3 regions of the Bacillus songklensis genome follow, and region 3 is predicted to be linked to each of the others. Evidence: riboswitches for the same ligand, from Rfam matches in the RefSeq annotation. Region 3 holds a riboswitch; each other region holds the start of a gene.
The links. Region 3 has a riboswitch for lysine ahead of ACFOU2_RS14290 (amino acid permease). Riboswitches for the same ligand answer to the same signal wherever they lie in the genome.
Positions count from the first base shown of each region.

Region 1 (10,115 bases), on a different contig from region 3:
GGCATGTTGTTCTGCCGATGATGGAACGTGAAGTCGTTCCGCCGGGCTGGGTCAGTGAAGAGGCGTTTCTTGCGGGATATGGTGCAACCCAGGCCGTACCTGGACCACTATTTACATTTGCCAGTTATTTAGGAACAATCACATCTGGATGGCGGGGGGCCATTATTGCCACGGTGGCTATGTTCTTTCCATCATTTTTACTTGTACTCGGTACGCTTCCGTTTTGGAATGCATTGCGTCGCCGACCGGTATTTCAGGCTGCATTAATGGGAGTCAATGCAGCGGTTGTCGGAATTTTATTGGCGGCTTTATATGATCCGGTTTGGACAAGTGCCATTAAAGAGCCCGCTGATTTTGCCCTGGCGCTTTTGGCTTTCACCTTACTTATGTATTGGAAAATCGCTCCGTGGATTGTGGTCATCGCTACAGCGGTTGGAGGATATGTAATAAACTTATTATAGAACATGAGGCACTGGCATAAATGCTGGTGCTTTCCTTACTTGTTTTTTCTTTAAATATATAAAAAAAGATGAAACGTTAAGGCAATCTGTATCGTATACTTGAATGGAACCATTATGCTCGAATATTGGAGGAATAAGTATGTTTAAAAAATTTATGGCCAAAATGGGCGTCGGCTCTGCAAAAGTGGATTTAATGTTGTCAAAACCTGAATATGCAATGAACGAAATTGTACATGGTACGATTCGTGTTCAGGGCGGCAATGTGGAACAAGAAATGAACAGTATCGCTGTAGAATTATGGCTGCAAGTGATTTCGAAAAACGGGCAAACCTATACTCATAAAATTACGTCTATCCCGGTTGTATCACCTTTTATCATTCAAGCAAATGAAGTGAAAGATTTTCCGTTTACATACAAACTGCCTGAAGGCCTTCCCATTTCAGCGGGAAACGTATCCTACCATTTTAGAACACACCTTGATATCGCCGGCGGGGTAGACAGCAATGATCATGACGCCATTCGCATTTTAGCACCAGCGCCGTTTTATGCTTTATTGGAAGCATTCGCCCGTCTCGGCTTCCGTGAGAAGCATGGATCTGGTCATTTTGATGGCTTTAAACAAGAATTTGAGCTGTTCCCGACAGGCTTGCTGGCGGGACAAGTGCAGGAAGTCGAGTTTCAGGCGGCAGTTGAGCAAGACGGGCTTCGTATTTTACTAGAATTGGACGTACCTTCATTTGGGAGAGAAGTAGAATTAAAAAGGGAGATCTTCTTTTCACATGCTTTATTAGAGGATGTTGACAGGCTTGCTGAGCAATTAAGACATATTATGGAAGAAACGCTTCATCAAGCCCATTTGTATCAGTCACATCGAATGGAGTTTGAACATGGTCATCATGGCCACCATAAAAGCGGCTTAGGCGGAGCGATTGGTGGATTTGCGGCAGGTGTATTCGGAGGGATGCTGGCTGCTGAGATGATGGATGAAATGGTGGAGGGCGCAGAAGAGGCCTTTGGAGGCACAGAAGGGGAAGAGGAAGGCGGATTCCTTGATGGTCTTGATTTCTTCGGTGACGAGGAAGATGAATAAATCCGAAACAAGAAGAGCTGGAATCAAAAAACGCCCATGTCAAATTCTTTACGCATAAGCGGCCGCCAAGCTCCCTTTCGGGTTCTTGTCAACCGCTTATATGAGAACCTTTATAAGCTCATTCAAGATGCAAGAAAGGGAGGACCCTGAATAAGATAAAGCAGAATGACTTATGCTTTGGTTTTTTAAGCTACTTACAGTTTTTTTTTTGTCTTTACATCTTGAAGAGGCTGAAAAGGTGAAAATCTGACATGGCTGCTTTTTGCCATGTCGGATTTTCAATGTGGATTTATATAGATCGATTTAGAAAATTCGACCTGACCAAAGAACGGCCATGCCAAATTTTCTAGACCTAAGCGGCTGGCACCCCCCTTGCGGGGTTGGCGCCAACCGCTTAGGTGAACCCTTGAGGGCGAATTCAAGTTGTCTGGATCACCGATTGTGATGCCTCTTGATTGAATGAAGATGTGTCGAGTTATTAAGTGGAATATATATATAATGGAACTTTTGATTCTCTAATACTTTATCTTAGTAAAATATTTCTATTGACTTTTAGGTCTATCGAACGTATTCTAGTTATTGGATTCAATAAAAATTCCTCATCAGCTCAAGATGAGGTAGAGGTCGCGGTGTTTAAGAGTAGTTTGAAGGAGAGTCAGAGAACTCCGTGAGGTCAAATGAAAGGAACCATCGCCGAAGCGTCATAATTCTCTGATTATGTCGGCTGGGACTGTATCCGAACAGGTGCAGGACTGTCATAGTTTCAGCTATGATGTACTATCTTTTTGTCTGATGCGGTTTAGTGATTTCACATCGTCTGCAGGTGTGCTTTTTTTATGCTCATTTAACCATTAATGCGATGGCAATATAGATAGTTTGTAATTTTGAGCAAGAAGGAAAAGCGAGAGGAGAATCAAGTTGTGGGTAAAAATAATAAACTGGGCTTATGGATTTTAACGGCCCTTGTAGTAGGGAATATGGTTGGATCTGGAATTTTTATGCTGCCCCGTTCTTTATCTGAAGCTGCAAGTCCGGCCGGTGTGATGGGGGCATGGATTTTAACCGGATTTGGAGTCCTTATGACTGCGTTAGTATTTGGTAATTTGGCTATAAGAAAACCAGAGTTATCTGGTGGACCCCAAATATATGCGAAAGAATTGTTTAAACCCGGTTCAAAAGCATCTACATTATCCGGTTTTATGTCTTCATGGGGTTACTGGATTGGAAATTTAGCAGGTAACATTGCCATTATTACAACTTTTGCCGGATATTTATCTACATTTTTTCCGGCACTTACAAATCAGGCAGAGCTGTTTACAATTGGTTCCTTTACATTAAAAGTGGGAAATGCTTTGACATTCATCGTTTGCACCATTCTTTTATGGGGAACACATTTTATTATATTAAGAGGGTTAGAGAATGCAGGGAAATTAAACTTCCTGGCGACGGCTGCTAAAGTGCTAGGTTTCTTTTTATTTATTTTGGTAGGTTTATTCGCATTCCAAAAAGCAAACATGCTTCCATTTGTCGCACCTAGAGTAGATGATGCAGGCCATACAGCTGGTTTGCTCGGTCAGATTAACAATGCTGCAATCACAACGCTTTGGGCATTTATTGGTGTAGAATCGGCAGTTGTTTTTGCATCTAGAGCAAAAAAACAGATAGATGTAAAGCGTGCAACGATTCTTGGATTGTTTATTGCCATTGCCATTTATGTTGGGATCAGTACGCTGACGATGGGGATGTTAAGTCAAGAAGCACTTATTCATTCTGATAAACCGTTAATCGATGCCATCCAAACCGTGCTGGGGCCTATCGGAGGCAAAATTTTGGCAGCGGTAGGATTAGTGAGTTTATTCGGCTCTACAATCGGTTGGGTGATGTTAAGTTCTGAGGTTCCATATCAAGCTGCGAAGCAAGGTTTGTTCATTCCGGCTTTCTTAAAAGAAGATAAAAATGGGATTCCTAAATTTTCGCTAATCGTAACAAACAGCCTTGGACAGTTATTTATTTTTTCAACAATCTCAAATTCTATTTCTGCGGCATTTGATTTTGTTATTTACATTGCAACATTATCATATTTAGTCCCTTACTTCATTTCATCTCTATTTCAGTTAAAGTTAGTCATTACAGGTGAGACCTATAACGGCAGCAAAGGCAGAGCAACGGATGGAGTGATCGCCGTTCTTTCTACACTTTATTCGGTTTGGGTCATCATAGCGGGTACTGCAGACTTAAAGACTTTCACTTTCGGAATGATTTTATTAGCAAGCGGTATTTTATTCTATAATCAATTAAACAAACAGCCCGTAGTAAAGCCAAACAAGAATGGAAAAGTTTCTGCATAATATATGGAGCTGATTCAAAAGCCTAATCGAGCTTTTGAATCAGCTCCTTTTTAGTTACTAGTAAAGCTGCTTATTTCACGTATTGTAAATTCTAAAAAAAGAAGTGACAAGGGTGAAATATAAGGGAAGATTGACGAACATGCTGTCTCGAAAATAATGAGGCAGCATGTTTTTAAATTGGACGGACTAGAGGATTCCTTTCTAGCAATCTAGTATTTTATGGTAGAATAGGAAATGAAAGAAAGGGGAAATCAACATTGAAAAAAATAGCTATTTCAGTTTTAGCTGCTAGCGTCTGTATGGGCAGTGCTGTTATTCCATCCATGATCCATGCCCAAAGTAATGTAACTGTACCTGTTCAGCAGTCAACGTACGAAAAACTTTCCTATGCCAAGAAAAAGGAGCTTCTCACTCAAGCAGGAATCAAGTACGGTATTCCTCCTGAAATTTTAAAGGGGATTGCCATGGCTGAAACGGATATGAACCAATTTAATGCGGATGGAACGCCGAAGATTACGGAAGACGGCGGAATCGGCATGATGCAAATTACGGCGTCAGAACAAGAATTGTCGTCCATGTTGAAAGAACCGGTTGATATGGACCGTCTCAAGGTTGATACGGCATATAACATTGATATAGGAGCACGGATTTTAAAAGTAAAGTGGAATTACAACAGTATCCCGAAAATTAATGATGCCAATCCAATGATTCTAGAAAACTGGTATTTTGCGGTGATGGCCTATAATGGCTTATCCAAAAGAAATGATCCGCATTTTAGCGAGAAAACATACCAGGATAAAGTATTTGGATATATTAGAGATTTAAGCTTCGCGGATTTAAAGCCATTCCCCCCTTTTACAGTGGAATATCCGGATCCTGCCAAGCCATCTTTAATGAAGTTTCCACAAGACAAGCTTCATTACGAATGGCCTGAATTAAATACGCCATCAACTCAAGCGTACAAAGCGGGGGATATGGTGTATACATTCAATCGTCAATTGAATGTTTCCAATTTACGAAACGGGGTGGATGGTGGTGAAATCGGCAAGCTGCGTCACTACACACCTCTTCAAATTGTAGCAGGTCCTTTTGAAAAAGAGCAAAACGGCCAATTTAGCCATTATTCGATGTATAAGGTAAAAGGCAACGGAGTGGAAGGCTATATCGCTTCTTCCAATGTCCTTCATGCTCCCGTCGAAGTCTTTTCCGACTTGAAGGCCGGTGAGGAAACGACATCAGCTGTAGCGTATCTTCAATCTAAAGGAGTATTGGACGGTTATCCGGATGGGACTTATAAACCAAATAAAGAACTAACAAGGCGCCAGGCAGCCAAGCTTTTAGCCAATGAACTCGGCTATACTTTACCTGAAGGATACCAGGTAAAATCTTCTGATATAGATCCAAACGATGAGTTTTACGAGCAAATGGCTATTTCAGAGGCACATGGTATTATGGGAAAAGGCGGAGCTTTCCGTCCACATGAAAAATTGACAAGACAGCAAATGGCTGCGATTTTGGCGCGCTCATATGTGAAGCTGTACAAGCCTGCAGCAACACAATATACATTTAAAGATGTCAACAAGTCGGACTATTATTATATCGACATCAATCTTTTGGCAAACAACGGGATCACAGTTGCAACCGAATATTTTAAACCGGCTGATAACGTGACCCGTGCCCATTTCGCGTTATTCCTCTCAAGAACAGCTGAATTGAAAGAGTAAACGGGAAGAGGTTGCCCCTAAAGCATGTTCTTTGTATTTTGGGACAACCTCTTTTTTTATTGTTTAGTTTGTTCCTTTTCTTCAACAAGCCGAAAGTAAAGGTCACGTACAATATATGTTTTGTAAGATTCCAGTTTGCGTCCTTCCAACTCTGTAATATTCGCTTCTTTTAATTTTTGAATAAACCATCCTTTTGAATATAAATGAGCCATTGCTAAAAAACCCCCTTCAACTCTATTGCTATTTACAATATATTGAAGGTCGTTTTTGATGGTGCTTTGGGCATAAAAAAATATTATGGTTAAATTAAATTATGTTCTAAATGATAAATAATAAAAAATATATGAATCCTACGTAACGTTTTAGCCTCTGTCACCAGTTCTTCTTCTATTTGCACCTTTCTGTTTTTTCATCTTGAATGAGCTGACAAAGGTTCTTGTATAAGCGATTGCCAAGAACCCGCAAGGTAAATTGGCAACTGCTTATGCGTAAAGAATTGAAAAGTTTCCCATAAAAGCTGTTCAAGGAAAAAGAAGAGGTCTGTCTAATCAAGGTATACGAAACAGGAAAGGAGCTGACTCAAAATTCCTCTTTCAATTCTAGAAGTAAACTGTGGTTAAATCAAATGAAGCGTCAAGAAATCTCTTGATTTTACTGGCTTTTCCATGACGCCTTAGTTGATGGGAATCCCCGAACAACAGGATACTTGTCGTTTGGGGATCCCCTTTCTGCACGCTTAATGCATTCCTTGTTGATTTTGCGGCTGCCCCTGGGCAGGAGCATATGCGTTTAACATTTGCTGCATATCTTGCTGTGCCAGCTGTGGAACTTGATAGTAATGATGTTTATTTTGGTATAAAGAAATTTCATAAGCCATTTCCACACAGTTTGGAACGGAGTCAGCAAGCACGCGGCGGACTACCGGGTTTGTTGTTTCCAATGCAGCTTTTGTCTTCATCCCAGCATTTGCTTTTACGGTTCCAAGCATGCAGTTTGAAATGCACGCGTCAGTAATTTCTGATGGAGATAAAGCAGGTTTTCTCGGCTGAGACGGTTTTAAACCGTATACAAAGTCATTTTCTTGCTGCATTTTATAGCTTTGTGTCGGTACTGTAGGATCTTGTCCTGTTTTAAAACATTCTACCGTTGTGTTATATTCTTGTTGCATAAATTGGTATTGACGGTCAAGAATACTAAGTAATTCTTGGTCTTTTACCATCGGACGCAATAACATGTATTGGTCTAATGTGCTAATTGAACCTGATAGTACCTCATGTACATCAAATACTTCGTGGCCGCCATGGTTCATTTGTTGTGGAACTGGGCCAGTGTGCATATTTTCATGCATTTGTCCTTGGTGGTTTTGTATCATTTGTATCCCCTCCAAATTGTATTGGCCATACGCATGTTATTATGTAACAAGAAGCAGTAGTTATTCGTTTTCTTCGAGGCGCTTTTTAGGAATATAAGGAACATTCAAGCAGTATGTCAGAAAAACCGGGTTTCCCATGTTTAGTTTATTTATACACGGGAAAAAGAAATGTAAACTGGTGTTCATAATATGAAGCCAGCCAAGAGATATTAGTTAATGAAAGTGAATTTTACGAAAGGCGGGTTCACACAATGGATCAAAAATTGCCAAAAGAGACCATGCAGTTATCCGATAAGCATTATGATGTAAAAGATTATGATGCAAAGGACCAGATTTCTTCAGGGTTAGCCATTACTCATGAACAAGTAAGCGATTATTATATGGGAGCAACCATCGACGAGGAAATTGAGAGATCTGAGGGTACACAAATTGATGTTCCGCGTAAAGGAAACGATGAATAAATCCCTCCTCTTGATAGTGATTTCATTTTTGATGAAATAATGTGCATCATTGGTCGCGATGACGCGCTTTTCAGAGCTAAACACAGCATTCACTCATGATTGAATGCTGTGTTTTTTCTTGATGAAAAGGAGAAGGTGTTTTCCGAAATATAGGTTTATATAGGTAAAGTTGATGGTAATAAATCAGCAGTATAAAATGGCTTTGTCAATCAAACGATATGCCCGGAAAAAACGGTAAAACAGAAAGAGAAAAGACAACGGATGAAAAGAAAATGGAGATGGATAAGCCCATTTGCAGCCGTCATATTTAATGAATAAGTTTCGGCAGAGGGTCTGAAGGGAGTACATCACGGTTGCTTCCTTCTCTCGCCATTCTTTCTTTTAAATTTTCAATCAAATATAATCCAAAAAGCCCGTATAACTCGTCATCATGTAATTCTTTAAGCAAGCTCAACAGATCATCGCGGCTGAGTTCATCCAAAATGGAAGCGGCGATAATTTCAGCGTCTACCTCGTCACCCGATAATTGATCTTTATAAAATTTATATAGCTCATCAACGAAAGCCATCAACCATCCTCCTTCCCAACATTAATTGCCAAACTAATCATAATCTTAGTGTGGGTATTATGATGGACTCCCATCCATTCATTCTGCAGTTTTTTCCTGGGAGCTGTTGTCAGTTTGCGTTCTTTTTAATGAAGATTTTATTGAAGAACATGGTTGATTGTATCTAGCCGATGTTATGAAAGCTTCTCCGTTCTCGGTTTGGCAGGATTGCAATCTGGAAGCTGCAGTCCTGAAGATTGAGCCAGCTTCAGCAAGTAGTAGCATTCCTCTCTTGCCATATGATCGGCCATTAATTCAGTAAAGGTTCCAAGCGCTTGCTCTGATATCTCCAGTTCTTCCAGCTCGTGCAGAAACTTGGAGAAAAGTTGAAGCTCTAATGAAACATCTTTCGTGAACTTTTTTAATGCCGGAAATGCAGGCAGTTCTGTTCGCAAATAACCTGTTAATTCTACGGCCTTTAAATAAAATTGTTCAAAGTGCTTCATATATATTTCGCTTTTTTCTTTCAGACGTTTTTCGACTTGATCTAACTCGCTTGTGATGGCTCCTGCATGGCCGGCGGCATCCAACAGCCATACTAAATGATAGTGGAGCTCATGGCTAATAGGCGGAATTTCACCTCTTATCAAATAAGGGAGAATGCGGATATACTCTTCTACTTCGTTTACCATATGATTAAGAAAAGTAGGAGAAAGGGATATTCTGATTGTTCCTTGTAAGTGTTTCCGGATTAAAGATAACTTGAAGCTACGGATATCTTGGGCTTCTTTTAAGGCTTGTTCGCTTAACTGCATCCAATCTGTTTGCCCGACCTGATGCAATAATCGATCAAATGCCTGTTTGAAATATTTGGCCTGTTCAATTTCTTCCTTTTCCTTTTCGACTAATGATTCTAAAATAAAGCGGGCATGGTCCCCGAGAATTTGAAGCCAAAATCCATGTTCCAGTACGGCTGCTACCTCATATGTAGCCATTGTGACCTCCTTATATTTTCCTTCAAAAATATATATGTTGTGTTGATCCAAAATATTAAGTGAAGCTTGGCACTAGACAGGAATAAGGGGGACATTCTTTTTATTTCTTCTATTTATGGCAGGGCATCATGGTAACGTTTTGCCGATTACAACGTCTAATCAAGAAAGTCTTTTCATCTGAATATAAGCAAAAAAGCGGGGCAATCATCAAATCGTTTATACTCGCCATCACAAGTGTTTCATTGGCATGAAGTCATCCTGCTCTTCCTGCTAAAGAGGAAGTGGATCGTAAGGATGAAAAAGCCCCAAGTCCAAAAAGGAAAGGAGCAACTTATTGCTCCTTTTCGCGTTAATACGGCATATCGATTGCCGATCTTGCCATTTTCATATCATTTTGAAGAAGCTTTTCCAGCTCATACGCAGGATAGTAGCTTTTTTGGTACATATATTCGAAAACTTGATAATGCAATTCAATGGCTTTGTTCAAGTGTCTAACAAAAACTGCTCGTAAAGATGGAGTGGCTGTTTCCGTAATCGCGGCTGCATAGTTTCGGACAGCGGTTTTTGATGCACCCAAAAGGTCGCCGGCAAAAAAAGCTCTTTCATCTTCACGGTAAGTTTCTGAAACTTCCGGGGCATATGGAATAAACTTTAGAAGTTCCTTTAAATTTTTTTCGCCGCTTTGAATGGCGGTACGATAAAGAGCCTTTAATGTAGGGCATGATATGTCTTTTATCGATTTCTTTAATTTTTTTACCACTCCAGATTGAAAGGCAACCAATTCATGGAGCTCCAATGTTTCGTGCCAGGCAAGATGATCCGGTCTTTTCATCTTATCTCCCTCCCTTATTTTATCCTCTTTTAGAGTATGAATCATCTACCCAAAAAGTAGCTAATACCAAAAAATGAAGTCATGTTTTGATTTGATTAACTGTTCTATAGATTCCGTAAATTGGTTTAATTAACGATTATATCCATCCGAAAATTAAAAACTGTTGAAATGTTCGAGTGAAAAAGGATTAACGAGTAGATTCTCTTATCCAATTATCGGCTCTTGTAACCTTTGCATATAAACCGCTTAATGCAGCCATAATGGACTGGTGAACGGTCAGAGCAG
Region 1 is NZ_JBHRZT010000072.1:729,305-739,419, reverse strand. It holds gene ACFOU2_RS22730 (chromate transporter) at 1-461, shown strand, start outside; gene ACFOU2_RS22725 (sporulation protein) at 601-1,551, shown strand; lysine riboswitch at 2,162-2,339, shown strand; gene ACFOU2_RS22720 (amino acid permease) at 2,472-3,899, shown strand; gene ACFOU2_RS22715 (S-layer homology domain-containing protein) at 4,157-5,623, shown strand; gene ACFOU2_RS22710 (YflJ family protein) at 5,680-5,835, opposite strand; gene ACFOU2_RS22705 (spore coat protein) at 6,360-6,995, opposite strand; gene ACFOU2_RS22700 (YozQ family protein) at 7,247-7,456, shown strand; gene ACFOU2_RS22695 (DUF6154 family protein) at 7,764-8,024, opposite strand; gene ACFOU2_RS22690 (DUF2935 domain-containing protein) at 8,198-8,998, opposite strand; gene ACFOU2_RS22685 (spore coat protein) at 9,348-9,830, opposite strand; gene ACFOU2_RS22680 (cysteine hydrolase family protein) at 10,018-10,115, opposite strand, start outside.
Region 1: another riboswitch for lysine. It lies ahead of ACFOU2_RS22720 (amino acid permease); the one in region 3 lies ahead of ACFOU2_RS14290 (amino acid permease).

Region 2 (10,115 bases), on a different contig from region 3:
TGAAAAAAGTACGAAAATATAAATCAAGTAAATTATCAGATCCGGTATATGGGGAAATTACCCTATATAAATGGATAGACTAATAATTGGAGTGATTGAAATGAATAATCACTTAAAAGAAAAGCTGGCTATCTTACCAGATCAGCCTGGCTGTTATTTGATGAAGGACCGATATGGAACGGTCATTTATGTCGGAAAAGCAAAAGTGTTAAAAAACCGGGTACGCTCATATTTCACGGGAAGCCATGACGGGAAAACGTTGCGTCTTGTGAATGAGATTGTGGATTTTGAGTATATTGTTACCTCTTCCGATATTGAGGCTCTTATTTTAGAGATGAATTTGATTAAAAAGCATGACCCTAAATATAATGTTATGTTAAAGGATGATAAGAGCTATCCGTTCATTAAAATTACGGGTGAAAAGCATCCGCGTCTCATTATTACACGAAAAGTCAAAAAGGATAACGGAAAGTATTTCGGTCCGTATCCAAATGCACAGGCGGCAAATGAAACGAAAAAGCTGCTGGATCGCATTTATCCATTAAGGAAATGTTCGACACTTCCGGACCGGGTGTGTTTGTATTATCATATCGGCCAATGTATGGCCCCATGTGTGAAGGACATTTCGGCAGAGCAAAACAAGAAAATTATTGATGACATTAGCCGCTTTTTAAATGGCGGCTATCAGCAGGTAAAAGAAGAGCTGACGGAAAAAATGATGAAGGCTTCCGAAGAGCTGGACTTTGAACGGGCAAAGGAATACCGGGATCAAATAGCCCATATCGAAGCCACTATTGAGAAACAAAAGATGATGCTGGGGGATTTTGTTGACCGGGATGTGTTCGGTTACTCCTATGATAAAGGGTGGATGTGTGTCCAAGTCTTTTTCATCCGTCAGGGAAAATTGATTGAACGTGATGTGTCTATGTTTCCGTTTTATAATGAGCCGGAAGAGGACTTTTTAACGTTTATTGGTCAGTTTTACAACCAAAATAATCATTTTAAGCCAAAAGAGATTTTATTGCCATATACGATTGACGCTTCGCTTGTCGAGCAATTGTTAGAGGTCAATGTTCACCATCCGAAGCGCGGAAAGAAAAAAGAGCTAGTAGAGTTAGCATGTAAAAACGCTAAAATTGCTCTTCAAGAAAAATTCTTTTTGATTGAACGGGATGAAGAAAGAACGATTAAGGCGGTAGAAAGCTTGGGTGAACAGCTTGGTATTGCGGCTCCTCTGCGTATTGAAGCATTTGATAACTCCAATATTCAAGGAACCGATCCGGTCTCCGCCATGATTGTGTTCATCGATGGCAAACCGGCCAAAAAGGAGTACCGTAAATATAAAATTAGGTCAGTAGAGGGACCGGATGATTATGAATCCATGCGCGAAGTGGTTCGAAGAAGATACAGCCGTGTTCTAAAAGACAATTTACCTCTTCCGGATCTAATTATTGTGGACGGCGGGAAAGGACATTTAGCTGCTGTTGAGGACGTATTGGAAAATGAATTGGGCTTGTTCATTCCGACCGCAGGACTTGTGAAAGATGAGAAGCACCGTACTTCTAATTTGATCATGGGACAACCAGCGGAAATTATCACATTGGAGCGAAACAGCCAGGAGTTTTATTTGTTGCAGCGCATTCAAGATGAGGTGCACCGATTTGCGATTACGTTCCATCGCCAAGTTCGTTCTAAATCTGCGTTCCAGTCTGTCCTCGATAACATTCCAGGCGTGGGGGAAAAACGAAAAAAAGCGCTGCTCAAACATTTTGGCTCTGTTAAACGTTTGAAAGAAGCTACGATAGAAGAGATACAAGAAGCCGATATTCCGAGAAATGTGGCAGAAGCTATTTTTGAGAAATTGCAAAGTTAGGGTTGTCAGAGCCCAAAAAGTTTGTTATGATGTAAATAATTTCATATTGATTTAACACTTCATTACGTTGAAGTGAAGATAGAGGTGCGAATTTTAAGAGTAAATCATGGGAGGAGAGTGAGCTCCGGTGAACATGATGGAAAGGAAAATTCGCCGAAGCAAAGGCAGCCTCATTGCTGCTTTTGCTGGTTTTGCATTGAAGAAATGTAGGACTGTCAAGGTAAATGAAACCTTGGAGAGCTATCTCACGTTGCGGAACTTAATTTTACTATTTGTTCATATTAAGCAATGGGATAGTTTTCTATCTCATTGCTTTTTTGTTTTTTAAAGAGGATGTAAACGGGTTCCTAAAACAGCTTTATTTTCAAAATTGGTCTCAACCAATACTTTTTACCTTGAGAAAACCTATCATTTGAAAAGCCTATATGAAAAATGAATAGTAAAGGATGGTCCAGTATGGCATTAATTGTTCAAAAATTTGGCGGTACATCAGTCGGTTCTGTTGAGCGCATTCAAAATGTAGCCAATCGCGTCATTGCGGAAATACAGCAAGGAAATCAAGTGGTGGTAGTCGTTTCGGCGATGGGAAAAACAACGGATGAACTTGTTTCCCTCGCAAAGCAGATATCCGTGAGTCCTAGCAAGAGAGAAATGGATATGCTGATGGCAACAGGAGAGCAAATGACGATTTCCTTGCTATGTATGGCATTAAAGGAAAAAGGATATGAGGCCGTATCCCTTACAGGCTGGCAAGCAGGAATCCAGACAGAAGCGATACACGGTAATGCAAGAATCGAACATATTCAAACAGAGCGTGTCCAAGGTTTGTTGAACGAAGGTCGAATCGTAGTAGTGGCAGGATTTCAGGGAATCACAGCAGATAAAGAGATTACCACATTGGGACGGGGAGGGTCCGATACAACAGCTGTGGCATTAGCCGCCGCTTTACAAGCCGATAAATGCGATATTTACACAGATGTAACAGGTGTATTTACGACAGATCCCCGTTATGTCAAAACAGCAAGAAAGTTACAATCTATTTCTTATGATGAGATGTTAGAATTAGCGAACCTAGGGGCGGGAGTTTTGCATCCCCGTGCTGTTGAACTTGCAAAAAACTATCATGTTTCGCTTGAAGTGCGTTCAAGCATGGAATTGGAGCGAGGAACAATCGTGGAGGAGGAAGCATCAATGGAGCAAAATTTAATTGTAAGAGGGATTGCATTTGAAGATAACGTATCGCGCGTGACAGTAGTGGGAATGGAAGATCAACTACATACACTACCCACTATCTTTACTACATTGGCCAAGCATCAAATTAATGTGGACATTATTATTCAAAGCATCATATCATCCGGTGAACCTTCCATCTCATTCTCTGTCAAGACGGACGATTTACAGAAAACAGTAGATGTACTTTCACAATATGCAGACACATTAGGGTATGAACGCATTGAGCACGAAAGCGGGTTAGCCAAAGTATCGATTGTCGGTTCAGGAATGGTTTCTAATCCAGGCGTGGCCGCAGACATGTTTGAAGTATTGGCAGGAGAAAAAGTTGAAGTGAAAATGGTCAGCACATCCGAGATTAAAATTTCAACAGTGGTGAATCAAGCAGAGATGGTGCGGGCAGTAGAAGTGCTTCACCAAGCTTTCCAATTGGATGCAGAAATGGCAGGCGCAAAATAATAAGATCATCTCGTCAAAAGACGGGGATTGTTATGAAGGAGTGGAAATATGATTAATTTTGGAAAAGTGTCAACTGCTATGGTTACACCTTTTGACCATAAAGGAAATATCGATTTTCCTAAAACAACCAAGCTTGTCAATTATTTAATTGAAAACGGCACCGATTCATTGGTGATTGCAGGAACAACCGGTGAATCTCCTACTTTATCAACAGAAGAAAAATTAGCTTTATTTCGCCATGTTGCAGAAGTTGTAGACGGACGAGTACCTGTTATTGCGGGTACGGGAAGCAATAACACATATGCCTCCATCGAATTGACAAAAAAAGCGGAAGAAACCGGTGTGGATGCCATTATGCTGGTGGCACCATACTATAATAAGCCAAACCAGGAAGGACTTTATCAACACTTTAAAACGATTGCCGAAAGCACATCCCTGCCTGTCATGCTTTATAACGTTCCGGGGCGTGCTGTCACAAATATTGCTGCCGAGACGGTTATAAAGCTATCTAAACTTCCAAATGTTGTAGCCGTTAAAGAAGCAAGCGGTGACCTTGATGCGATGACTGAAATCATTGCTAACACAGATGAGGGTTTTGCGTTATACAGCGGCGATGATGCTTTGACATTGCCCGTATTGGCGATTGGCGGTAATGGAATTATATCGGTGGCCTCTCATATCATCGGCAATGAAATGCAAGAGATGATCAAAGGTTTTGAAAACGGCGAATTAGCAAAAGCCGCGAAGGCACATCAAAAGCTGCTGCCGATCATGAAGGCGCTATTTGCGGCGCCAAGCCCAACGCCTGTGAAAACAGCTTTACAGTTAAAAGGATTAGATGTAGGCTCTGTCCGTTTACCGCTTGTTCCGTTATCTGAGCAAGAGTGCATTGCGTTAACAGATGTTCTTCAATCCATTTGAAATCAGTAAAAAGCGAGGCCCCTTGAGAGACCGATTTTTAGTTTTCTAAACGAATAATGGGGGCTGTCCCATAAGTCTCTAATCAATGACAAAAGTTGATCTTTACTGAAAGGACCCGTCACGGAATCCTCTGATTTTGCTGGATTTTCATGACGGGCCCTTTCAGGAGGATGACTCTATTCGATGATATCTTTTTTATCCCATTTTACCGTAATAAGAACTTTGTTTTGTTTAGCTTTTAATTCTAAGATTGATTCAGCCGTACAACTTCTTTGAAATTGAATTTGCTCGGCGATAAAGCCTGCCTCTAAGTGGAAGGAAGCATTCGGATTATTTTGGATTCTCTTTGTCACAATATCACCCGATAGAATGAATTCCAACTCACGACGTTTTTCTTCGCTAAGAGTAAGGGTACCCCAACCTGCTTGCAGGAAAAAAGCCATAACATCTTGTATTTGCTCTAAAGGGTATTTTCGAGCCAGACTTTTTCCAGACCAATATAAGATTTGGTGGGATTCATTGCCGAGTAAATCTGGCAGTAAGACGTCACGGATCAGGTTATAACCAAAATAAGGAAAAATTTGTTCATCTAAAGTTTCTTCATGTTGTATCGATAAGTTGTTCAATTTCTTCCCCTCTTTCTATAGCTTATATTATATATGAAGGTGATGGTTGTCTCACCCCTTTTTTTGCGAAAAGACAAGAAAGCATCGGTTGTGTGTTGGATTTGTCCAGCTGTGAGCATGAATAAGCTTTCCCCGCTTTTCTTGTTTATAAAGTTTTTATTCACCAAAAAATGACATATGAACACTTAATTAAATATAGATGTAAAATGCATTTACAGATAGATTTTTTATTTATAAGAATGCATTTTTATTCATTTATTAACCAAATAATGTCATTTATTGAAGATTGTTTATTGTTCTTATTTTATACAACATTTATGCCTTGGTTCCTTGACGGGTATAGTAGATGGGAGTACAATAAATTTGTCACATTTATTCGATAAAAAATGCAAAGGTTTTCATTTTTTGTCGACCTATTAATCTATTAAGATGGATGGGGAATCTTGTAATTTTTCCAAAATTCGTTCATTTATCAAAGGGGGTTTAATGTATGGCAACAAACAAGGAGTTTTTCAACCGCAGGCTGCATTCATTGTTAGGTGTCATTCCGGTAGGGATCTTCCTTATCCAGCACTTAGTAGTGAACAACTTTGCGACAAGAGGGCCCGAAGCGTTTAATAAAGCTGCAGGCTTTATGGAGGGTTTACCCTTCCGCTTAGCACTAGAAACATTTATCATTTTCTTACCGCTCTTATTCCATGCAATTTATGGGCTTTACATTGCATTTACGGCTAAGAACAATGTGAGCAATTATAGCTATTTCCGAAATTGGATGTTTTTATTGCAGCGTGTTTCAGGTGTTATTACATTAATTTTCGTAGCATGGCACGTATGGGAGACAAGAATTCAAGTATTCTTCGGCGCACATGTTGATTACGAAATGATGGCTAATATCGTAGACAATCCTGCTATGTTAGCGTTCTATATTGTTGGAATCCTATCAACTGTATTCCATTTTGCGAATGGATTATGGTCATTTGCAGTAAGCTGGGGACTTACGGTAACTCCTCGTTCTCAAAGAATTTCAACATATGTGACATTAGGAGTTTTTGTAGTATTGGCATTCGTCGGTGTACGTGCCATTTTAGCGTTTGCATAATTTGATCCAGTTTTAAAGGAGTGGGGTTACGATGAGTAAAGGGAGAGTTATCGTCGTTGGCGGCGGTTTAGCAGGGCTAATGGCCACAATTAAAATTGCGGAAGCAGGAAAGCAAGTTGATTTATTTTCACTTGTTCCCGTAAAACGTTCTCACTCAGTATGTGCTCAAGGCGGTATCAATGGTGCGGTCAATACAAAAGGGGAAGGCGACTCTCCTTGGGAGCACTTTGATGATACGGTTTATGGTGGAGACTTTTTAGCGAATCAACCGCCTGTAAAAGCGATGTGTGAGGCAGCACCAGGAATTATTCACTTATTAGACCGCATGGGAGTAATGTTTAATCGTACTCCTGAAGGATTGCTCGATTTCCGTCGTTTCGGCGGTACACAGCACCACCGTACTGCATTTGCGGGTGCAACGACAGGACAACAGTTACTTTATGCATTAGATGAGCAAGTTCGCCGTCATGAGGTTGCAGGCCTTGTAACGAAGTATGAAGGTTGGGAGTTCTTAGGGGTTATTATAGACGATGATCGCATCTGCCGTGGTGTGGTTGCTCAAAATCTCACAACCATGGAAATTCAATCATTCCCAGCTGATGCCGTCATTATGGCTACCGGAGGACCTGGTATCATCTTTGGTAAGTCAACAAACTCTGTGATCAATACAGGTTCAGCAGCATCAATCGTCTACCAGCAAGGTGTTTATTATGCGAACGGTGAGTTTATCCAAATCCACCCAACAGCCATTCCCGGGGATGACAAACTGCGTTTGATGAGTGAATCAGCCCGTGGAGAAGGCGGACGCGTTTGGACATATAAAGATGGAAAACCTTGGTATTTCTTAGAGGAAAAATATCCGGCATACGGAAACCTTGTGCCTCGTGATATCGCAACACGTGAAATCTTCCACGTTTGTGTGGATCAAAAACTAGGTATCAATGGCGAAAACATGGTTTATCTTGACCTTTCCCATAAAGATCCGAAAGAGTTGGATATTAAACTGGGTGGAATTATCGAAATTTATGAAAAGTTCATGGGAGACGATCCTCGTAAAGTACCGATGAAAATCTTCCCGGCTGTTCACTACTCAATGGGCGGTTTATGGGTCGATTATGATCAGATGACCAACATTCCAGGTCTCTTCGCAGCTGGTGAGTGTGATTATTCTCAACACGGAGCGAACCGTTTAGGAGCCAACTCATTGTTATCTGCTATCTACGGCGGTATGATAGCGGGCCCTAACGCAGTTCGATATATCAACGGTTTGGAAAAGAGTGCAGATGCGCTGCCATCAAGTTTATATGACGGTTATGTGCAACGAGAACAAGAAAAATGGAATCGCATCATGTCTTTAGATGGCAGCGAGAATGCGTATGTTCTTCATAAAGAGCTTGGAGAGTGGATGACAGATAACGTAACGGTTGTTCGTTATAATGATAAATTGTTGAAAACAGATGAAAAAATCCAAGAGCTTATGGAGCGTTTTGATAACATCAACATTAACGATACAGCGAAGTGGAGCAACCAGGGAGCGACATTTACAAGACAATTGAAAAATATGCTTGAATTAGCGCGTGTTGTGACATTGGGCGCTTACAACCGCAACGAAAGCCGTGGTGCCCACTACAAACCAGACTTCCCGGATCGTAACGATGAAGAATGGTTAAAAACAACAATGGCAAGCTTCACAGGCGATAAATCAGCGCCGGCTTTCCATTATGAAGATGTAGATGTTTCATTAATTAAACCTCGTAAACGTGACTATACAAAGAAAAAAAATGAAAAGAAAGCAGCACCAGAGAAAAAAGAAGAGGGGGTTCGTTAAGCCGTGAGTACGACTATGGTTGAACAAAAAACGATCAAATTCATTATCACTCGTCAAGATGGACCAGATGGAACTCCTTATGAACAAGAGTTCGAAATCCCCTATCGTCCGAATATGAACGTCATTTCGGCGCTCATGGAAATCAGACGTAACCCTGTTGACGCAAGAGGAAATAAAACAACCCCTATTACATGGGATATGAACTGCTTAGAAGAAGTGTGCGGTGCGTGTTCAATGGTCATTAACGGTAAGCCGCGCCAATCCTGTACAGCGCTTGTTGATAAGCTGGAGCAGCCGATTCGCCTGCAGCCAATGAAAACATTCCCGGTTGTTCGTGACCTGCAAGTAGACCGCAGCCGTATGTTCGATGCGTTAAAACGTGTTAAAGCATGGGTTCCAATCGATGGAACATACGACCTTGGACCAGGCCCTCGTATGCCTGAAAAGAAACGTCAATGGGCATATGAGTTATCAAAGTGTATGACATGCGGCGTTTGCCTTGAATCATGTCCAAACGTAAACGACAAGTCTAACTTCATCGGCCCTGCGCCGTTATCTCAAGTCCGCTTATTCAACGCACATCCAACAGGAGCGATGAACAAAGGTGAGCGTTTAGATGCCATCATGGGAGACGGTGGACTCGCGAACTGCGGTAACTCTCAAAACTGTGTGCAGTCATGTCCAAAAGGTATTCCATTAACAACATCGATCGCGGCATTAAACCGAGATACAGCGATTCAATCATTCCGTAATTTCTTTGGAAGCGACCAAGTATAATCAGCCTGATAAAATGGGCCGTCATATGAAATCCACTAAAGTGAAGGGTTTCTGTGACGGCCCGTTTCATATAAAAAATTCATGGGAAACAAGGGTGGAAAAGATGGGGAAAATTAGCTATATTCATAATTTAGAAGAATGGAAGTCTTCTTTTGATGATGTGTATTATGAAACACGCGTGCGTTTTTCCGAAACCGATATGTTTGGTCATTTAAACAATACGGTTCCGTTTATTTATTTTGAAGCAGCGAGAATTCACTTTTTTCAACGATTAGGGTTTATGGCAGAGTGGACCAATCCCCTTTATGAAGCGATGCCTGTTGTAGCAGACTTACAATGTGATTTTATCAAACAAATTTTCTTTGATGAAAAATTGGAAATCTACGTTAAAGCAAATAAAATAGGCAATTCATCTGTGGATCTGCATTACATGATAAAAAACGGACAGGGGGAACTTTGTTTAGCCGGAAGAGGAACAATGGTTCAGATTTCAAAAAAAACAGGTAAATCGATTCCATGGACGGAAGAGATGAAGCAATGCCTTTCGCAAACAGCCGAAATAAAGTGAGGCTAATGTCTCCACTACCCTGCAAACGGGCTCTAATGGACAGTTATCCTCCAATTACTGCTGCTTGAATTGGGAATCTTGCTGCACGTTAAGGAAGACGAAAAATTTTTTTCTTCAATAGAGCCTAACTTCCTAACACGAGTAACCGCTTGAGGCATTTTTACATAAGATATGGTGACTAAATTTATACCCATCCGATAGTTCAACTCTGAATCAGGCAAGGAGGGTTACATTGAAGGAGAAAGATTTTCAACCAAAGCCGTTACTTACGAAAAGAGAACGAGAAGTTTTCGAATTGTTAGTACAAGACAAAACAACAAAAGAAATCGCGAGTGATCTATTCATTAGTGAGAAAACAGTTCGAAACCACATCTCGAATGTAATGCGTAGTGATTGCAAACTGATGTAAAGGAAAGAATTTTCTTTATTATCTACAGAAGCAAAAGTAAATAGAACTTGTCTGGTGGCTGTCGTTCGCCTATACCATTCGAAAGTCGCAAAAAGAAGAAACCAGTAAACTTGTGGCACGAAAACCAAGTGTCAAAAAACCAAAAACAAGACGGCAAGACCATACGAATTTCGTATCAATCGTAGGGACTACGAGGGTAGCCTGCTAAGAAACTGGTGGATACACTAGTGTTCGCAGGAATCTCTCACTTCAAGCGTTAGCTAAGTGGGAGTAGTTCAATGGGTATACCTTATCATGAAATCGGAAGAAAGAACTTGAAAGAAGT
Region 2 is NZ_JBHRZT010000020.1:645,246-655,360, reverse strand. It holds gene ACFOU2_RS06335 (nucleoporin-interacting protein) at 1-83, shown strand, start outside; gene uvrC (excinuclease ABC subunit UvrC) at 101-1,873, shown strand; lysine riboswitch at 1,945-2,124, shown strand; gene ACFOU2_RS06325 (aspartate kinase) at 2,330-3,562, shown strand; gene dapA (4-hydroxy-tetrahydrodipicolinate synthase) at 3,611-4,483, shown strand; gene ACFOU2_RS06315 (YslB family protein) at 4,660-5,109, opposite strand; gene ACFOU2_RS06310 (succinate dehydrogenase cytochrome b558 subunit) at 5,600-6,208, shown strand; gene sdhA (succinate dehydrogenase flavoprotein subunit) at 6,240-8,036, shown strand; gene sdhB (succinate dehydrogenase iron-sulfur subunit) at 8,052-8,813, shown strand; gene ACFOU2_RS06295 (acyl-CoA thioesterase) at 8,917-9,381, shown strand; gene ACFOU2_RS06290 (helix-turn-helix domain-containing protein) at 9,614-9,790, shown strand.
Region 2: another riboswitch for lysine. It lies ahead of ACFOU2_RS06325 (aspartate kinase); the one in region 3 lies ahead of ACFOU2_RS14290 (amino acid permease).

Region 3 (10,115 bases):
TGAAGAGATTCAGTTTGCGGCAGAAGAAGGCTATGTGAACGGATACCCGGATGGTACCTTCCAGCCGAATCAAAATGTCACGAGAGCCCAGGCGGCAAAGCTTATCGCCAATGCCATCGGATTTAAGGAAGAAAAGGTTACTGATCAAACAGCATTTACAGATATACCGGAAGATAATGAGTTTCTTCCATATGTCCGCTTCTTAAAGCAAAAAGGCATCATGTCAGGCTACAAAGACGGAACATTTAAACCAGAGGAGAAGTTAACGCGTGCCCAAATGGCCAAATTGGTGGCAATGGCGTTTCAATTAAAAGGCCATTCGGCCAAGCCGTTTAAAGATGTACCAAATGGTCACTGGGCAGCTGATTATATTGATGCGTTAACGGTGAACGGCATTGCCACGGGGAAACCGGATGGAACGTTTGCCCCGAACGAGAAAGTAACGCGTGCCCAGGCGGCGGCCTTTTTGTATCGTGCTCTTCAACATTAAAGAAAATATGAATCCACATAAATGATGTGACATGAGAAGAAAACCTCATGTCACATCATTTACCCATAAGCATGTGCTTTTTCCATTTTCCACTGGTACCTTGTTTTAAAATCGGTATGTGAGCACATTGTCTCCATTGATGCTTTTTATGCTATTTAAGATTTTTCTGTTCTCTCACCTTGAATGAGCTTACAAAGGTTAATAATTTAACACTAGTCTTCGCCTACGATCCTCTTCAAGGTTTTTGGATTTATCATCCTGAATAAACGAAAAAGGTCTTCGTATAAGCCTTGGCCGAGGGACCGTAAGGTAAATCGGTCAAGGCTTATGCGTAAAGAATTTAGCATGGGCGGTGTTTGTCCATGCTAAATTCTTTATGTGGATTCATATAATCTTACCCAAGAATATGTTCAATTTTCTCTAACACGTCATCAGTAAGAGTCACATCAATTGCTTTTGCATTTTCTTGCACTTGCTCAGGTTTGCTTGCTCCAATTAAGGCACTGGCCACATTTTGTTGGCGCAGAATCCAGGCTAATGCCAATTGGGATAATTTAATATCCAGTTCATTGGCGATTTTCTCTAACTGTTCAACCTTTCCTAATACTTCATCTGTTAACAACGATCCCATATGCATATTTGCTTTTGGATCTGTTGCACGACTTCCTTCAGGAAATTTTCCGCCTCGGCTATATTTTCCTGTCAAGACGCCTTGAGCCAATGGTGAAAAGACGATTTGGCTAATACCATTTTTTTCGCTGACAGGGATGACTTCTTTTTCAATGTAACGATTAAACATATTGTAAACGGGTTGATTCACTACAATTCGATCCAATAAATATTTATCTGCTGTTCCGAGACCTTCTTGAATTTGTTGTGCTGTCCATTCGCTGACACCGACATATAGCACCTTTCCTTGACGAACCATGTCATCAATCGTTCTCAATGTTTCATCCACAGGAGTTTCCGGATCATAACGATGACAATAATAAATGTCGACATAATCTAAGTTTAAGCGCTTCAAGCTCGCGTGAAGCTGCTCAAATACATGCTTTCTGGAAAGGCCGCGGTCATTCGGCCCTTCTCCCATTGGCCAGAATACCTTGGTAGCAAGAACATAAGATTCTCTTGGATATCTCCCTAATGCTTCACCAACAATCTTTTCGGCTTCTCCAGTGGCATAAACGTTCGCCGTATCAAAGGAATTAATTCCTAAATCATAAGCGGCTTCAATCGTCTTTGCGGCCGTATCCTTTTCAGTCGAGTTACCGTATGTAAGCCAGCTTCCTAAACTAATTTCGCTAACCTTTAAACCGGTTTTTCCTAGTTTACGATATTTCATCCTTATATCCCCTCCAACAATTAGTCTTGCATTAAAAATTATAAAATATTGGAAAATTCTTTACAAGTAATGAAGTTTCTGGATAAAGTAAAGGCCGAGTTATATAGTATAAATTTTATATTTAATATAAAATTTGAATGAAGGAGAGCTTCTGATGAAAGAGGGTAAAGCGGTACATATTGAATGTTCGATTGAAAAAGAACTCAATATCATCGGCGGGAAGTGGTCTTTTTTTGTTTTAAGAGAATTGCTGGAAGGGACAAAGAGATTTGGAGAATTGAAAAAAGCCATTCCTAAAATCAGTCCGAAGGCTTTGACGGATACGCTGCGTCAGTTGGAAGATAACGAAATCGTTACTCGCACAGTGTATGCCCCTGTCCCTGTTAAGGTTGAGTATTCCCTCACAGAGAAAGGACGCGCTTTCCATAAGATTTTGAAAGAAATGAAACGCTGGGAAGCTCAGTGGGCGTAAGGAATGGAGTTTTAGGATTAGAAGTGAATCAAAATATCGACCATCCGGGGGCTAGAAAAAGAATGGAGCTTTATATTGAAAATTTTCTAAATAATGTTAAAATCTATTTGCATATTGGTCAGAGAAATTTTAGAGAAATATTTCTTTTTAGGTGCTAATGCGTGTGATGAACGATGGGCAGCCCGGGGACACGAGTTAAAAGTGAGTGAGGTAAGAATTGAAACCTGGGTGATTGGAGGAGGGGGGTGGGGGAAACCGGACGGCCACCGAAAGTTTAATCGTAATGGCGAACAGTTCAATATGGGAGAACACTTTCAAGTTTATTCAAGCTGAAAATCAGAAAAATATGAATAAAATAAAAAACGATGAATAATATTAAAAAGTTGATGTAATCCATATAAAGATAATACTTTGCTACAAATAAACATAATCTCAGTCGCACAGTATGAGAGAGGTATTTTGTAACGATAGGCTGACTTACAAGGTGTTCTTGTTCCTTGTAAGTCAGCTTCAGCATTTTGGGAACTAGCTGCAATGGTAAGCAAGAATAAAGGGAAAGGGAAGTTTTTACACGGGCAAGCCAAACGCAATAACAATTCGCAACAGAAGAGGGGAAAGAGCGGCAATGCATAAAAACGCGATTCTGCATTTAAGTATTTTTTTATTCTTTTTTCATTCTTCAGTAACAATTATGACTAATTTTCTCCCGTTGTATTTTCAAGAACAGGGATTAACTGCGACAAAAATAGGATGGTTAATGGCTGTTGGTCCATTTACTTCTCTTTTTGCACAACCTTTTTGGGGGTATATGAGCGATAAATACAAAACGATAAAAAAAATGATGCTTATTTGTTTAGTAGGAGTGATTATAAGCAGCATCATTTTGTTTCAAATGGGTTCATTTTTGACGCTCCTTTTTTTATGCGGGGTATTTTTTTCTTTTATGGCCCCCATTGGAGCGTTAGGTGACAGCTTAGCGCAAAGAACATCACAATTTATAGGAACGGCATTTGGAACGATAAGGATGTGGGGCTCAATAGGTTTTGCCGTAACATCATTAATAGGGGGACACATTCTATCCCGTATCGGAATTGACAACTTATTATATCCTTATCTTGTATTTGCTTTAATCGCTTTTGGGCTTGTCTGGAAAGTTTCTGATGTTAATGCCGCTGCAAAACCAATCAATTTAAAAGGAGCGGTAAGCGTTATTTTCCAATCAAGGTTTATCCTATTTTTATTTTTTATTATGTTTGTAACGATCGCTCATCGGACAAATGATAGTTTTCTCGGGATATACATAAAGCAGCTCGGAGGAAGCGAATCGTTAATTGGTTTAGCATGGTTTGTTGGAGTGGCAGTTGAAGCTGTTGTCTTCTTGCTTAGTCCTTATTGGATGCGTTTTCTTAACGAAATAACCTACATAGTGGTTGCTTCAGGATTATACGGCTTGAGATGGCTGCTATTTTCATTTGCTGAAACTCCTTCACATGTTATCCTGCTTCAATCGATGCATGGGATTACATTTGGCATTTTTTATTTATGTGCGTTCCAGTTTGTAACAAAGCTTCTCCCGGAGGAATTCAGGGCAACCGGCCAGTTGTTTTTCATTTCAGCTTTTTTTGGTCTTTCAGGGATTATCGGGTCATTAGGGGGAGGCATGGTTCTTGATCATTTCGGCGGGGCAGCCTTATACAAACTATTAAGCTATTTCGCTTTTGCTGGATGTATAGGTTTGATCACATACAAAACCTATTCAAGGAAAAAAAGTGTTTGTCAGGCCAAGCATGTTTATGAAAAAAGCATATAACTAGGCTTTGCCTGTATGACTTAAGTTATATACACTCCTATTCGCAGGAGCCATCTTGATCTTTTTGAGGTTTTATTATTGGGAGGTTTTTACATGTTCAAAATTACATTTTTGGGGGCAGGCAGTACGGTTTTTGCTAAAAACATTCTAGGGGATTGTATGCTTGTTCCTGCAATAGAAGGGTTCGAATTTGCCTTATACGATATTGATGAACAACGTTTAAGAGATTCCGAGAGTATGTTGAACAATTTGAAAGGGCGCTTAAACAAAAACATTAAAATCAAGGCTTATTTTAAATTGATAAAATACATACGCCGGAAAAAGTGGGGATTCACTACAGAGATGGGAGCGTAGAAGATATCACCCAACCTCAAGTAAGGAAGACGATGTATTACGAGGTAAAAGAATTTATTGAGCTAATTAAAAATCGACAGTTGGAATCGTCTATCAATTCCTACGGTCATTCCCTGGCAACAGCGGAAATCATGGAAGAAACCCGAAAACAAATTGGGCTCGTCTTCCCAGCCGATAAATAAGAAATCCACATTGAAAATCCGACATGATCAAAAGCAGCCATGTCGGATTTTCACCTTTTCAACCTATTTAAGATGCGAAGACAGAAAAACTATAGGCGGTTTAAAAAGCCACAGTTGATGTCGAAAAATGAAAATGGATTTATATAGGTAAAGTTCGTCCAAAATGAGGTTGAATCCATTCATCAGTTATTTGTTAACAGAATGTTTCTAGTGATTCGACACACCGGAAACTCCCAAGCCAGTATTGGCTTTAACAACGATTTCATCGAATTTCTTCGAGTCTTCTTTTTTGTTGGATACGATGGTGCCGATAATCGCTGCGATAAATCCTAATGGAATGGAGACAATTCCCGGGTTTGTTAGAGGGAAGATGGCTTCGCCCACTAAGATGGCCACTCCCGGTTCCGGATTCCACACGTTCGGGCTTATTGCTACTAGAATCAGAGAGCTGAATAAACCAACAAGCATGCCGGTTACTGCACCTGCTGTATTAAAGCGTCTCCAGAAAATCGTTAATAAAATAATCGGCAAGTTTGCGCTTGCCGCTACGGCGAATGCAAGCGCCACAAGGAAGGCGACGTTCATTTTTTGCGCGAATAAAGCCAGGATGATCGAGATGATGGCTACACCGACAGATGCTAAGCGGGCTGCCACCATTTGTTCTTTTTCCGTTGCCTGGCCGCGACGGATGATATGGCTATAGAAATCGTGAGCAAAGGCTGATGCTGCCGATAATACAAGTCCTGCCACGACGGCTAAGATAGTCGCGAAAGCAACCGCAGATACGAAGGCGAATAAGAAGTCGCCGCCTAACACTTGGGCAAGCAATGGCGCTGCCATATTTCCGGCTGCATTTGCTGCAATAATGTTGTCATAGCCAACAAATGCGGCTGCACCGAAGCCGAGGAAAATCGTCATAATATAGAAAAAGCCGATGATCCAAGTAGCATATACAACCGATTGACGAGCAGTCGGCGCGTCTTTTACCGTAAAGAAGCGGATTAAAATATGCGGAAGGCCGGCTGTTCCCAGTACGAGAGCTAAATTTAATGAAATCATATCGAGCGGGTCTTTGAATTTGTTGCCGGGGTTTAAGAACGCTTCTCCAATTGGAGTGGCTGTTTTCATATGCGTGAACATGTTAGCGATGCTAAAATCAAATTTTGCGAATACCATGAGGGAAATAATGAATGTACCAATCATTAATAGGACGGCTTTTGTGATTTGTACCCAGCTTGTTGCGGTCATTCCGCCGAATACAACGTACACTGTCATTAACGTGCCAACGATGAGGACTGAATAGATGTAGTCAATACCAAGAAGAAGTTTAATGAGACCGCCTGCACCAACCAGTTGGGCAATCATGTAAAAAATGGAGATGGCGATGGTGTTCAATGCGGCAACACCGCGAACTTTTTTGTCATTGAAGCGGGCAGCAATCATATCTGCCATTGTGTACTTACCAAGGTTACGAAGAGGCTCGGCTACGATGTAAAGCACGACAAGGTAAGCAACGAGGAACCCGATACTGTAGAAAAATCCGTCAAAGCCTGCCAGGGCAATCATTCCCGCAATACCGAGGAAGGAAGCAGCCGACATGTAGTCACCGGCGATGGCCAGTCCGTTTTGCCAGCCCGTCAATCCACCGCCGGCCGTATAAAACTCACTTGCGTTGTTCGTTTTTTTCGCAGCAAAATAGGTGATGACAAGCGTGAGTCCGACGATTGCTAAGAATAGACCAAAAGCTAATACATTCATGTAATGTTACCTCCCTTGTTTAATTTGCTGCATGATCTTTTCAACTAACCGGTCAAACTTTGCAGCTTTGCTGGAGTAAATCATGCAAAGTGCCCATGTCATCACGAACTGGGCAAAAGCGAATACCCATGCCCATGTCATGCCGCCAAAGGCCGGTTGATTTAATACAGTCGAATAAGCAGTTAAAATCGGTAATATGAAATAAAAGGCTAAAAAGAATAATGAAAACGGGACGATAAATTTTTTCTTGGCCGCCAATAATTCTTTGAATGAAGCAGATTGGACAATCGCCGTGTAATCAATGGATTCAGACGGTTCTTTCACCTGAGCTTGAGAATCGTGTAATGACATATGAAACCCCCTTAAAAATTTTAAATAACTAACACAAACAGTGTGAAAACGTGAAAAATCTACATTTTTCCTCCTCTCTATGCAAAACGTTTTCAATATTTGTGTTAATTATATAGTTATCAGAAAAATTTGTAAATTAAATTTTGAACATTTTTTGTCTGAATATTCTACATTCATCGACAGCTTGTTATATTACAGATAAATCCCTTATTTGAAGGGGGAAGTCCTGCTTTGAGGAAATTTTTGATATTGTATAAGAATGTATTTTAATACAGAGTAAAGAAGATAGGGTAAAAATGGAAGTTTCATTATATGAAAAAACACCTATAAACCACATGAAATGGTTCATAGGTGTTTTTGGTGAAAAAGCTCGATTTATTTCAAGCTTGTCGAAATTTATCTTACATGTATTATTTTATTCGAGTATTCACTCCGCTAATATCGCATTGTTCTAATGGAATCATTTTGGTTTTCTTAGTGAACTTATATCCAAGCCATACAACAATAAATAAGGGCAAACCAATATAAGAAACCGCGACACTATACCAATCAATTTGTTCACCAAGGAAAGCCGAATAATTTTGCCCTAAAATAACGAAAGTACATAAAACAAAAGCGAAAATAGGGCCGAACGGGAACCATTTGGCACGGTACGGAAGTTTCTTTAAGTCATGTCCTTGAGCCACAAAAGCTCTGCGGAAACGATAGTGACTGATGGCAATTCCTAACCATGCAATAAAACCGCACATCCCGGATGCATTTAATAGCCATGTATAAACGGCACCGTCCCCAAAGAGAGAAGCAAAGAATGCCAAAACGCCAACCAGGGCAGTAACAATAAGGGCGTTGACAGGAACCCCGCGTTTATTGACTTTCGCTAAAAACTTTGGTGCTTTTCCTTCTTTGGCAAGGTTCCAAAGCATACGCGTTGAAGCGTACATACCGGAGTTACCGGCCGATAACACAGCCGTTAAAATAACGGCATTGATTGCTGAAGCGGCAAAGGCAAAGCCGGCACGTTCAAAGATGAGGGTAAATGGACTTACACGTACATCATCACTTGCCAGGGTTTCTGTTGTAAATGGGATGAGCATTCCGATCACAAAAATAGCTAAAACGTAGAATAATAAAATACGCCAGAATACTTGTCTTACAGAACGTGGAACGTTGCGGGCAGGGTCTTCACTCTCACCGGCAGCGACCCCAAGCAATTCCGTTCCCTGGAAGGAGAAGCCGGCAGCCATGAAAATGCCCAGCATCGTAAAGAATCCGCCGTGGAACGGACCATCTGCAATGGTAAAATTTTTAAATCCGGTAGGTTCACCGGCGAAAATACCGAAAATCATGAAAATACCCGTAACTAAAAAGACAATAACGGTTACCACTTTAATGAGTGAAAACCAATATTCCGCTTCACCAAAACCTTTGACGGATAAATAGTTTAAACCAAACATAATCACTAAAAACAAGGCGCTCCAAAGAAGAGAGGAGCTATCCGGAAACCAGAATTTAATGATAAGGGCACCGGCAACCAACTCTGCGGCAATCGTGATCGCCCAGTTATACCAATAGTTCCAGCCAAGTGCAAAACCGAATGCAGGGTCTACAAACTTCGTTGCATACGTACTGAAAGAACCGGCTTCCGGCATATAAGCTGCCATCTCACCAAGACTTGTCATCAGAAAATAAACCATAATTCCAATGATGGTATAAGCAAGAAGCGCTCCGCCTGGACCGGCTGTATGGATTGCTGCTCCGCTCGCTAAAAACAAGCCTGTTCCAATGGCGCCGCCAAGGGAAATCATCGTTAAATGACGGGCCTGCAAGCCGCGGTGCAGTTGTTGCTTTTCTTGTGTTCCGGCATGTTGACTCATAAATAAGAAAACCCCTTTTCTTGATGATAATCGGAAGGAGCGAGAGCAATAAAAAAAGCCTCGAAAGGATTTCGACGGCATTCTTTATTCAAACTGCATCAAACCTTCCATGAAGATAGCTCTTCACATTGACCCGGTTAGGGCAAATGTGACAGTTCTGTCCCTGTTCGGGAACAGCCCCAGCCTGTCCGTTCAGAGAAAAAGAACAAGCTTCGGCGATTTTTCCTTTCAAGTGACCTCATGGGTGTTCTCTGCACCTCATTCACTTTACTATTAAAAATCGCGACCTCTACCTCATCGATTAGGATGAGGGTTTGCTATTCATTTTTTGACACAGAGTTCATTATAGAACGAACCAATGAAAATATCAATATATAAAAAGGATGTTAAGAAACCTGACAAACGATTGGAGTCCATCTTATAAATTTTATATGATCATAACAGATCACATGATTCTCCTGCGATTTCGTATAACCTTTTAAGATGGGGGCGGATATGAAAACCCGCGTCTTACCCTGATCGATCAAAGTATCGGTCAGGGTCTTTTTTATTTTTGCCAATATGAACGTGTGAACGAATCCTTTCTTTTCGGGAAGGAACGCTACCCGTCCCGTTTGAGAACGCACTCTCTTTAAACTTTGATGCAATCACCATCCCGGCGTTCTCTATTGAAAAGTCATTCGTCTGAACCATCGTTTGGAAAAGCTTCAAAACCACCAAGTCCTTCTCAAGGGATAACCGTGATTTTGGTCGTTCCTGGTGAAATGGTACCCGTTCTTTTCAGGGGATAAACACCATTTTCTTAACGCTGAGCCTCCAATTCCTAACGTCGTGCTAACCTCTTTTGTTGTATAAGCCTTATCTATAGTTTCCACATCGTTACCTCCCTCGAAGACCCCCGTTCATTATCATTTTACTATAATTGGGGACAATTTAAGGTTCCCATACAAGCGGTTGATAAATACACGACAATTTTCGGGGAAATAATTCATGTGTTTATCTACATCTCGCGCTTTTCCGTTTTTTCATCTTGAATAAGCGAAAAAGGTTCTCATATAAGGCTTCGGCAAGGGCCCGTAAGGGAAATGGGCGAAGCCTTATGCGTAAATAATGTAGCATGGACCGCTTTTGTCCATGCTACATTATTTATGTGGATTTAGATACTTCGGTCTTAGTAATTCTAGATTTCAATACAAATGATGTAGTAAAATAAAGTCATTGGTTAAATCTAACAGGGTGGGACAGCGTTATGCAAAAGTATAAAGTATATGGTGCGTTAGTTATGATCATGTTGTTTTGGGGATTCAACGTTTCGGCGACAAAGGTATTGGTCTCTCATTTCGCACCTTTGACGATGACCTCTTTTCGTATCTTAATTGCGGGATTATCGGTTTTGCTCATGTTAAAAATCATGAAGGCTTCCCGCAAGCTTCAATTAAAGGAATTGGGTTTTATTACCTTTGTCGGCTTATTCAATGTAGT
Region 3 is NZ_JBHRZT010000052.1:599,312-609,426, forward strand. It holds gene ACFOU2_RS14250 (S-layer homology domain-containing protein) at 1-490, shown strand, start outside; gene ACFOU2_RS14255 (aldo/keto reductase family protein) at 885-1,832, opposite strand; gene ACFOU2_RS14260 (winged helix-turn-helix transcriptional regulator) at 1,987-2,304, shown strand; gene ACFOU2_RS14265 (MFS transporter) at 2,930-4,114, shown strand; partial or broken gene ACFOU2_RS14270 (family 4 glycosyl hydrolase) at 4,208-4,405, shown strand; partial or broken gene ACFOU2_RS14275 (oxidoreductase) at 4,411-4,650, shown strand; gene ACFOU2_RS14280 (solute symporter family protein) at 4,858-6,408, opposite strand; gene ACFOU2_RS14285 (DUF485 domain-containing protein) at 6,415-6,759, opposite strand; gene ACFOU2_RS14290 (amino acid permease) at 7,170-8,633, opposite strand; lysine riboswitch at 8,742-8,933, opposite strand; gene ACFOU2_RS14295 (hypothetical protein) at 9,144-9,350, opposite strand; gene ACFOU2_RS14300 (DMT family transporter) at 9,883-10,115, shown strand, end outside.